DNA from 3 places in the Peribacillus sp. FSL R5-0717 genome. Region 1 is predicted to be linked to each of the others. Evidence: riboswitches for the same ligand, from Rfam matches in the RefSeq annotation. Region 1 holds a riboswitch; each other region holds the start of a gene.
The links. Region 1 has a riboswitch for preQ1 ahead of queF (preQ(1) synthase). Riboswitches for the same ligand answer to the same signal wherever they lie in the genome.

Region 2: linked by a shared signal. The riboswitch ahead of NYE65_RS05790 (VUT family protein) and the one ahead of queF (preQ(1) synthase) in region 1 are both predicted to bind preQ1.
Region 3: linked by a shared signal. The riboswitch ahead of queC (7-cyano-7-deazaguanine synthase QueC) and the one ahead of queF (preQ(1) synthase) in region 1 are both predicted to bind preQ1.

What each region holds. Positions count from the first base shown of each region.
Region 1 covers NZ_JBBOOF010000001.1:3,174,389-3,177,558, reverse strand. Annotated here, with positions in the region: gene NYE65_RS15445 (aspartate kinase) at 1-1,183, opposite strand, end outside; gene queF (preQ(1) synthase) at 1,387-1,887, opposite strand; PreQ1 riboswitch class I at 1,992-2,037, opposite strand; gene NYE65_RS15435 (EamA family transporter) at 2,168-3,025, shown strand.
Region 2 covers NZ_JBBOOF010000001.1:1,192,574-1,195,743, reverse strand. Annotated here, with positions in the region: gene NYE65_RS05800 (SRPBCC family protein) at 140-580, opposite strand; gene NYE65_RS05795 (SRPBCC domain-containing protein) at 623-1,063, opposite strand; PreQ1 riboswitch class I at 1,340-1,382, shown strand; gene NYE65_RS05790 (VUT family protein) at 1,433-1,975, shown strand; gene NYE65_RS05785 (hypothetical protein) at 1,994-2,143, shown strand; gene NYE65_RS05780 (PadR family transcriptional regulator) at 2,429-2,749, opposite strand; gene NYE65_RS05775 (alpha/beta hydrolase) at 3,060-3,170, shown strand, end outside.
Region 3 covers NZ_JBBOOF010000001.1:1,197,390-1,200,559, reverse strand. Annotated here, with positions in the region: gene pgsB (poly-gamma-glutamate synthase PgsB) at 1-185, opposite strand, end outside; gene NYE65_RS05835 (hypothetical protein) at 355-498, shown strand; gene NYE65_RS05830 (hypothetical protein) at 970-1,185, opposite strand; PreQ1 riboswitch class I at 1,814-1,856, shown strand; gene queC (7-cyano-7-deazaguanine synthase QueC) at 1,912-2,577, shown strand; gene queD (6-carboxytetrahydropterin synthase QueD) at 2,577-3,047, shown strand; gene queE (7-carboxy-7-deazaguanine synthase QueE) at 3,040-3,170, shown strand, end outside.

The DNA of each region.
Region 1 (3,170 bases):
GCATTCCTTCCCCTACAACCATGATCAAGGCAAGATCATGTTCCACATTCACTTCATCGGCATGAAGCTCTTTCTTGATTCGGGAAATGATTTTCTTTTCGGTATCCCCTTTCATCTGGTCCTGCCTTAGAATAAGCGTCACATCATCGATGCCTGATGGAATATGCTCATATGAAACTCCATAATCCTCGAGGATGTGCAGCAGTTTCCGGCCAAAACCAACTTCCCGGTTCATCAAATATTTGCTAATGTAAATACTGCAAAATCCTTTATCACTTGCAATCCCAATAACAGGCCCGTTCGTATTATCCCGTGTATTCACAATGCGGGTCCCTTGTGCCGCCGGATTGTTCGTATTCTGGATATGGACAGGTATTCCCGCCCGGAATGCAGGAATCAGCGCCTCATCATGAAATACCGAGAAACCTGCATAAGAAAGCTCACGCATCTCACGATAGGTTAGTTCCCGGATTCCCTTCGGATTGGAAACCACATTTGGATTCACCGCATAAACGGCATCCACGTCCGTAAAGTTCTCATACAAATCAGCTTTGACCCCATTAGCAAGAATCGAACCCGTAATATCGGAACCGCTTCTTGAGAAGGTTAACACATCACCATCTAACGTATATCCGAAGAATCCTGGGAATACAACGATTCCCGGCTCATCACGCAGAGCATATAACCGATCATAAGACTCTGGCAGCACCCTGGTAAATCCACCTTCATCCGTTACGATCAAGCCTGCCTTCTTCGGATTGATATACTGTGCCTCCACTCCAAGGCTTTGGAAATAACCTGCGACCAGCTTCGCATTATTATCCTCGCCACCTGCCTTCAAGGCATCCAGATAGCGCTTTGGGTTCGTTTGATCTGCATGCAGCAGCGCCATTAAATTTTCATGAATCCCTGTGATTACACTCTCGGATATATCCAACTCTTCAGCAATGCTCGCATAGCGGGATACAACATCTTCTATCAAATGCTCTCCGTTATCCCCGCGCAGCTGCTGTTCCGCAGCTTCAATCAATAAATCCGTCACCTTTATATCATCGGAATTGCGTTTTCCTGGAGCAGAAACGACCACAATCTTCCTCTCTGGATCAGAAACAACAATTTCGAATACCTTCCTCAACTGATCACCTGACGCAAGTGAACTTCCACCAAACTTTGCAACTTTCATCTCGACATCCCCTATTTTCGTAAATATTCTGTCAAAATTAACTCTCCCTATTATTACGCTTTTTCTCGAAACAATCAAGTGGAAATTCCATTATGGGAGGACATTTGTACTCTTAAAAAGGACAGAATGACAGAACCACTGATCGAAATTAGCTATAAACTAAAAAAAGACAACGGGCATATGCCCATTGTCCCTCCTATTCTTTAGCGATTATCCACGGTTTCCGGGTATAAGTCATGATTCATCAAGCGGTAATTCGCCATTTCCTCATACTTCGTACCTGGTTTCCCATAATTCGTGTAAGGGTCGATGGAAATTCCGCCCCTAGGTGTAAACTTGCCCCAGACTTCAATATATTTAGGGTCCATCAATTCGATTAAATCATTCATGATGATGTTCATGCAGTCTTCATGGAAATCACCATGATTGCGGAAGCTGAATAAGTAGAGTTTCAAAGACTTACTTTCCACCATTTTCACACTGGGAATATAGCTGATGTAAATGGTAGCAAAGTCCGGCTGGCCCGTGATTGGACATAAACTAGTGAATTCCGGGCAATTGAATTTGACGAAATAGTCCCGGTTCGGATGCTTGTTATCGAATGACTCAAGGATTTCAGGAGCATAGTCGAATGTATATTTTGTTCCTTGATTCCCAAGCAGTGTGATATCTTTTTTTAATTCTTCTTCTTTTCTTCCAGACATGAAAAGTCCTCCTAATCCCACATTTCAGGGAGATTCATAAAATGGGCCTCTATATAACAAAAACCATATCTCCTCAAAGATATGGTTGATTCGCAAAAAATATCAAAGCCATAGTTTTTTTAAGAGGGTGATGCTATGAACCTCTCCCGTTTATCGGGAAATATTTTAAAATTGTCATAGTAAATATAGAAAAAAATATCTAATCTGTCAATCATACATTTTAAATTTGGTTTGATTCCTAAGGGCATTCAGCTTAAAATGTAGAAGAAGTTTATCCTACATGAAGGAAGAGATTAAGTCAATGTGGATTTTTGCAGCACTCATCACGAGTTTATGTTTCGGAATCAATAACAGCATTTTTAAATGGAGCAGCGGAAAAGGGTATTCCAAGATACATATCCAATTTTTCTTTTATTTTTCAGCTTTTATTTTGTCCATTGTTTATGGAGTATTAATGGATGGTTTGCAGCTGAACTGGCTGTCCATCATGCTTGGTGCAGCAATTGGTGTACTGAACGCCAATGGTAACATCCAGATGGCAAGCGCCTTTGAAAAAGGTCCGGCAAGCTTGACATCTCCATTAATCGCAGCGAATGCCATATTCCCCATTCTCTGTGCAGCTTTAATTTTTCACGAACATATTTCTTCCTTGCAGTGGAGTGGAATCGCCTGCATGTTTATCGCTACATTAGTCATCCAATATACACCTAATGCAAAAGGTAATCATCAATATGTCCCATGGATGATGCACACATTACTCTCCATCTTATCTTTTGGTGTGCTCGGCATTCTTATGACGACATCAACACGTCTTCAATTAAACTCCCTTGATATCCTTGTATCAATGTATGGAGGCGGAATGCTTTATCTTCTTTCGGCTCTAGCCTTTAAAAAAGAAAAAATCAAGCTAAAGGAAGTCAAAATCGGTTCCTTAGTAGGCTTTTTAAGCATGATAGGCTATGGATGTTATTTCTTTGCGTTGAACACTGGCATCGCAAGCATCATTTTCCCTGTCGTCAGCCTGAACTGTTTGGTTGTCGTATTCGCTGGATGTTATATATTCAAGGAAAAACTAAAAAACTATCAAATTGCTGGTGTCCTTGCAGCATTAATCGGTATTATTTTAACTAAAATATGAATATAGTTCGTTTTAAAAAAACAACCTGGCTGTCATGTATACAAGCCAGGTCGTTTTTTAAAAAACCTGAAAATGGGGCATGTCAAAAAAAAAGTGTTGACACTTCACTTAAAATATCAGATAATTTTGAATATTAATTCTCACG
Region 2 (3,170 bases), 2.0 Mb from region 1:
TAGGATGATAGCTCACGGATTTTTAAATGTCAATTATTGGGTTGAACTATAAAGTACTGTTTTTAAGTGGGATTATGCCATTTGTTTCACCAGTGTTGCAAAGGATAAACCCCAGTTTATTGAGGGTTTATGCAATTTATTAAAAAACTAATGATGCTCTCAAAGTAGTGACGCCATTTTCTAAATAACCCTTTAAACAGGTTAATGTATATACCCAACCTTCTTTTTGTCCGATCATTTTGTTTATTATGTCAGGATCGTCCTCACTCAATCCTGATTCGTTCACTTCAATGATCGTACTCGTTTTATCCAACTTTTTTAGTGTAATGGCAACAATCGTTTCTTGATCATTTCCGCCCCATGCAAACACGATTTTCCTATTTTCCTCTATTTCCAATACATGAATGACCACTTCAGCATCGTATTCGTTGTATCTCAATGTAGGCGTCCGGCCTTTTTCCCATCTTTCCGAACTCGATGAGAACCAGAAATTCCCGATTTTTTCAGGATTCACTATGGCTTCAAACACTTCATTCGTTGGCTTGACGATCTTGAATTTCGTGATTATTTGAGTATCCATAACTAACTCAACTCTCTTTCGATTTGTTTTTATAGTTTCCGTTTAATTATCCCAGTCTACTGATATGGGCGGCAGGGTCCGTCCAGTTTCAAGCAAGCTCTTCAGGTTACTTAAAAGGGCTGGCCATCCATTATTCAAGCCTTCAAAGGTATTGTCATCATAGACGAAATCTGTCTCCAATAGCTCCTCATGCCTAAGAGTTAACTTCACAGTCGAATCGTCCATTTTCAGTAATTCAAAAGTGACCCGTGTAGGCTGCTCGCGAGGTGTTTCGTCTCCTGCCATGATCCATGTAAACGAGAGCAGGTGCAACGGCTCGCATTTAAGTACATGCCCATGATCGGTAATCCGCCCATCATCCAGCAAATATTTAACGGCCGACCCTTCTTGCCAGTCAGACAGTACTTGTAATCCGAAGTGGTATTTCTCCGTGACTTCACCACTCGTCAAGGCTTCCCAAAGCTTCTCTGGTGTGGTTGCGATATAAATAGGATAGACAAAACGTAGTTTTTTTCATCATTCTTTTTTCTCCTCGCCAAATAAGGTACAGAACTCTATCTTTGATTTTCGGCTTTTATATACAGCCGGTCAAGCAGTTTTAAGCGACAGAAATCGGCAAAGGGGGAAACAGGGCCATTGAAGTAAATGGCTAAATCAATCGGTATCCGCGAAAACATACTAAAATCGACGGTATGGAAACTTCTTGATTTCCAACCGCTTTCAAGCTACGATGAATAAGGAAAATGATAATCCGCCTGGGCGGAAGAGGTTCTAGCTACCCTCTCAAAAAAACTAAGGAGAACAGGGCTCTTTCTTAGGGTGCTGTTTTTTCTGTATAAGGAGAATTAAGAAATGTTAAGAATTTTATTGTATTTAGTATCCATCATCACGGCGAATGTGGTTACAGCAGCTTTTGCGCCATTACATTTTGGCATGTTCATCATCCCGATGGGGACATTGCTCATCGGGGGAACCTTCATCTTCCGAGATCTGGTCCAGAATAAATTCGGCCGCGCAAAGACCTATATATGCATCGTCACTGCACTTATTTTATCTGCATGTGTATCATTTTTATTAGGAGATACGTTACTGATTGTGTTTGCTTCCGCATTATCCTTCGTGGTCGCAGAAACAGCGGATACGGAGATTTATACCCGTTTAAAGCTCCCGATGAGTTGGAGGGTGTTTTACAGCGGAATCGTTGGAGGATTTTTCGATTCGGTGATATTTGTCGTGATTGGCCTAAGTCCTCTGGGTGCCAATATATTGCCATGGGAAGCGGTACCCGCTGCGGTCATCGGCCAAATCATCGTTAAAACGATCATTCAGTCCATTGGTGCCATATTGTTGGGGCGAATCAACGTAGAACTGGAGAAACGTGTAGTCTCCAGTTAAATGCTAGGAGGGATGCACTTGATGGATGGAACCAAAAAAGAAGAAGAAAAATGCTATTGCCTCGAGGCCTTTCGTGAAAAATATGGCCCGCATGTACAAGGGGAATGCATGAAGCTCTCCTGCGCCAATTATCGCAAGCATAAAGGAATAGACAAAAAAAGGACCTGATTAGGTCCTTTTTTGCGTGATTGAAGTGACTCACGAGTAAACAGTGCGAATTCACGAGTAAAAGTACGAAACTCACGAGTAAACAGTCCGAAATCACGAGTAAAAGTGCGAAACTCACGAGTAAACAGCGAATTCACGAGTAATAGAGCAAAACTCACGAGTAAAAGTGCGAAACTCATGAGTAAACAGCGCGAATTCACGAGTAAAAGTACGAAACTCACGAGTAAAACAGCAAAAAAAGCTTCCTGGGCCGTTCCATTAAGTGCAGGAAGCTTTTTATTTGGTTTAGAATTGCTCTGAGCTTTTTCGAACTAATTTTTCCAGGAAGAAAAAGCATTCGCGTTTCCGCTCAAGTTCGGTTTGCCCATTTTCGGTGACATGATAATATTTCCTGCGGCCTGATTCGGACTCTTTCCAATGTCCTTTTATGAATTCTTTTTTTTCTAATCGTTTAAGGGCAGGGTAGAGGGTGCCTTCACTTATTTCATAGTTGCCCTTGCTCATTTGCTTCAGGATTTTCGTTATTTCATAGCCGTAAAGCTTTTTTTGCGATAGAAGTGAAAGCAAAAGGAGGTCAATGCTTCCCTTCATTAATTCTTTATCCATATAAAATCTCCTCCTTTTCATTTTTAAAGTGTAATACGTTGTACATCGTATCACAAGGTGCATTTTACTTTTCTTAAAAAAAATGGTTAAATGACGATTGCTAAATAAATTTAATCATAGTAAAATGTGCTTCGGAACGGATGAGTTGTGAAGAGTGTGGTAAGGATACTATATATATGATTTAATTGTTTTAATGAAAATACGGAATAGGATAGAAGAATCACTACTCAAGGGGTATTAATTGATTTTTTTTCGAAAATCATTTAGATTCTATTTATCAACAAGAGCAAAGAAAGAAGGTCCTAGATAGATGAAAGTGAAAGCACCTGAGTCATTCACATATATAGGTGGAAAGAGAGCAGTTCTTCTGCTTCACGGGTTTACCGGAAGTACAGGAGATATGAAGAAATTAGGGAAGTAC
Region 3 (3,170 bases), 2.0 Mb from region 1:
TTACCTACTGTTTTGTATTTTGCTTCCTGGATCACACCTGTAATTAGACGCGTTACAGTCGATTTCCCTCGAATCCCATTCACATTCACACGTACCGGGATGGAGTCGAGACGCTTCTGATGGCGTTTTTGTTCAAAAATGCCATAGCCAAGCAAAAAGATCGCACAAATAAATATTGGTGCCATTTTTTTTTAACCTCTCTTTTTTTCAATTATTTGAATTACTGAATACACACTACATGATTTTAAACTTAATAGGCAAGAGCCAATTATTCTATCGTAATATAGTTATCAACAGCTTTTTCAAATATATGTATATTAGTGTGTAATAGTATCTAATGGGATGAATTATTTTATGAGTACAAAGATATGGCTGGAAATCGAGGGAATCGAGGTTTCATTTACACTAAATTATGGAAAGTTTAATAAAGCCCCATTTCAGTCAGAATCAAAATGGTTTTATGAGCATTTGAACCTAATTCATAATGGCTATATTTGAATAATATTTTTTTTAAAAAGTGAGGTTTATTACAGTTTGTTAATTGTATATACCCATTGTTTGACATAAAGGTTACAATTTTTATGGATTTTTCATTCAATGTGAAATATTGCATCTAACGACTCAATTAGTTGAACTCTTTTGAATATGGACAAAGATGAGTAAAAGAACACATCTCTTTTTTTTAGTATTTTCCTCGGGAATACCCATAGGTCTATAATTGACCTTTTACCTAAAAAATGAAATGAACTAGAGTTAGCCCATTTCTTTTAAAAAATACCTAGTTTCTTCTATAGATAAAGTGTTTATATAAGAATGAAAAATAAAAAAAGCCCAGAAGCATATCTGGGCTTTCGGCTTATATATTGTAAATGAATGGAATGGTCACGGATCTCCGTTAAACATGGATAGATTTACCTTTTGTGGGTCTTGAATTACAGCATGGGTAGCTGATAATGGAAGGAATCCAGGTTAACTTGATTTCTTTCTCTCAGAAATCTCAAGGGTGGAGTCCTTTTTACCGCCATCAATCACATAAAATCTAGGAGCTAATCTCCTTTTTTTACGTTGATTGTCAGGATTCATCTTCATATAATTTTCGTATTCTTTGCGAAAGAATTCTTTGGTTTCCCGTTGCAATGCTTTTCTTTCGTTAAAATCTGCGATGAATTTGAAAAAACGTTTCATATGAATTCCTCCTTATGGGGTTAAAAGGTCTTAGTTTAATAGTAACATATCGTTGGTGAAGTTTAACCTTTTTTTGCAATTTTGGAGTGGAAATTATGTTTTTGTGTGAATAAAGTTGTGAATGGTTTGATTCGAGAAAAAGCATGTAATGGATCCTTGCTGAGTAAGTGACCGTGCATGGTATTGAAAGGGAATGTCGGGATTGCAGAAAGCGGGTATTGGAAGCAATGATTATTTGAGTTAAAATATTCCTTATATTCATTATACACTAAATATTCTGAAAACAAAGGAAAATATTCACTTCCAGCCGCTTTTGATAGATTTGCTTTTTAATGGTTCATTATTGTGTATAGTTATATATTCCCCGAATTTATGAAAATGAAACTTCCCTTATGTGGGAGGGAAAAAAGCAATTTCCCGCATACGGGCTTTAACGCTTTTCAAATTATTGGACCCCTTATCGATATTTTATTCACTTTTTTTTATCGGATTTTTAATGTAATTTTTAAGTAATGAAAAGTTAACCAAATTTGCCATCAGGTCTAATGTTCACTTTATATAAACATCTTGATTTCTTATCATTTTCAAGTTACTATTGACTTGGAAAAATATAATATTCCGCGTTAAGGCGGAAGAGGTTCTAGCTACCCTCTCAAAAAAACTAAGGAGAAACAGTGCTCTATTCTTAGGGTGCTGTTTTTTTCCGTAAAAAGGAGTTTTATAGAAATGAAGAAGAAAGAAAAGGCAGTGGTTGTGTTTAGCGGAGGACAGGACAGTACGACGTGCCTGTTTTGGGCATTGGAGAGATTTGAGGAAGTGGAAGCGGTGACGTTCGATTATAATCAGCGGCATAGCTTGGAAATCGAATGCGCTCAAAACATTGCCAAGGAATTGGGTGTGAACCATCATATCCTTGACATGTCGCTGCTGAACCAACTGGCACCGAATGCATTGACGAGAAGTGATATCGCAGTGGCGGACGGAGAAGAAGGGGAGCTGCCGTCGACGTTCGTGCCAGGGAGGAATTTGCTGTTCCTTTCGTTTGCCGGAGTGCTGGCGAGTCAGATTGGCGCTAAACATATTGTCACAGGAGTCTGTGAAACGGATTTCAGCGGATATCCTGACTGCCGCGATGTATTCATTAAATCGTTGAATGTGACCTTGAACTTATCGATGGACCAGTCATTCGTGATTGATACGCCGCTAATGTGGCTTAATAAAGAGGAAACATGGGAGCTTGCTGACCAGCTTGGCGCGTTCGACTTTGTCCGCGAAAAGACCCTGACTTGCTATAACGGAATCATCTCCAATGGCTGTGGAGATTGTCCGGCATGCAATCTGCGGAAAAAAGGGCTGGATGACTATGTAAGCAGACGGAAGGTGCTTTCATGATGTACGGTTTTAAGATAGTGGATAAACTCCAAAAAATAGATGAAGATATTCAGCGCAGCCAATTGAAGTATACAAACAAGAGGGTTCTCGTGAGTAAGGAATTCACCTTTGACGCGGCGCACCACCTGCATGACTATGAAGGGAAATGCAAGAACCTGCATGGCCACACGTATAAAGTCATTTTCGGATTGAGCGGGTATACGGATTCACGCGGGTTGATGATAGATTTTGGGGACATCAAGGATATCTGGAAAAATGAAATCGAAATCCACCTGGATCATCGTTATTTGAATGAAACCCTGCCGCTCATGAATACAACAGCTGAAAATATGGTAGTCTGGATTTATGAAAAAATGGCCGAAGCCCTTTCATTAAAAGAATATGAGGGTGCAAGAGTCGAATTTGTTCGACTGTACGAAACGCCGACAAGCTATGCCGAAGCCAGACGGGAGTGGATGGAAAGTGAGTAAACTTCCGGTAATGGAAATCTTCGGGCCGACCATCCAAGGAGAGGGAATGGTCATTGGTCAAAAAACCATGTTCGTTCGGACGGCTGGCTGCGATTATTCATGTTCCTGGTGTGATTCCGCTTT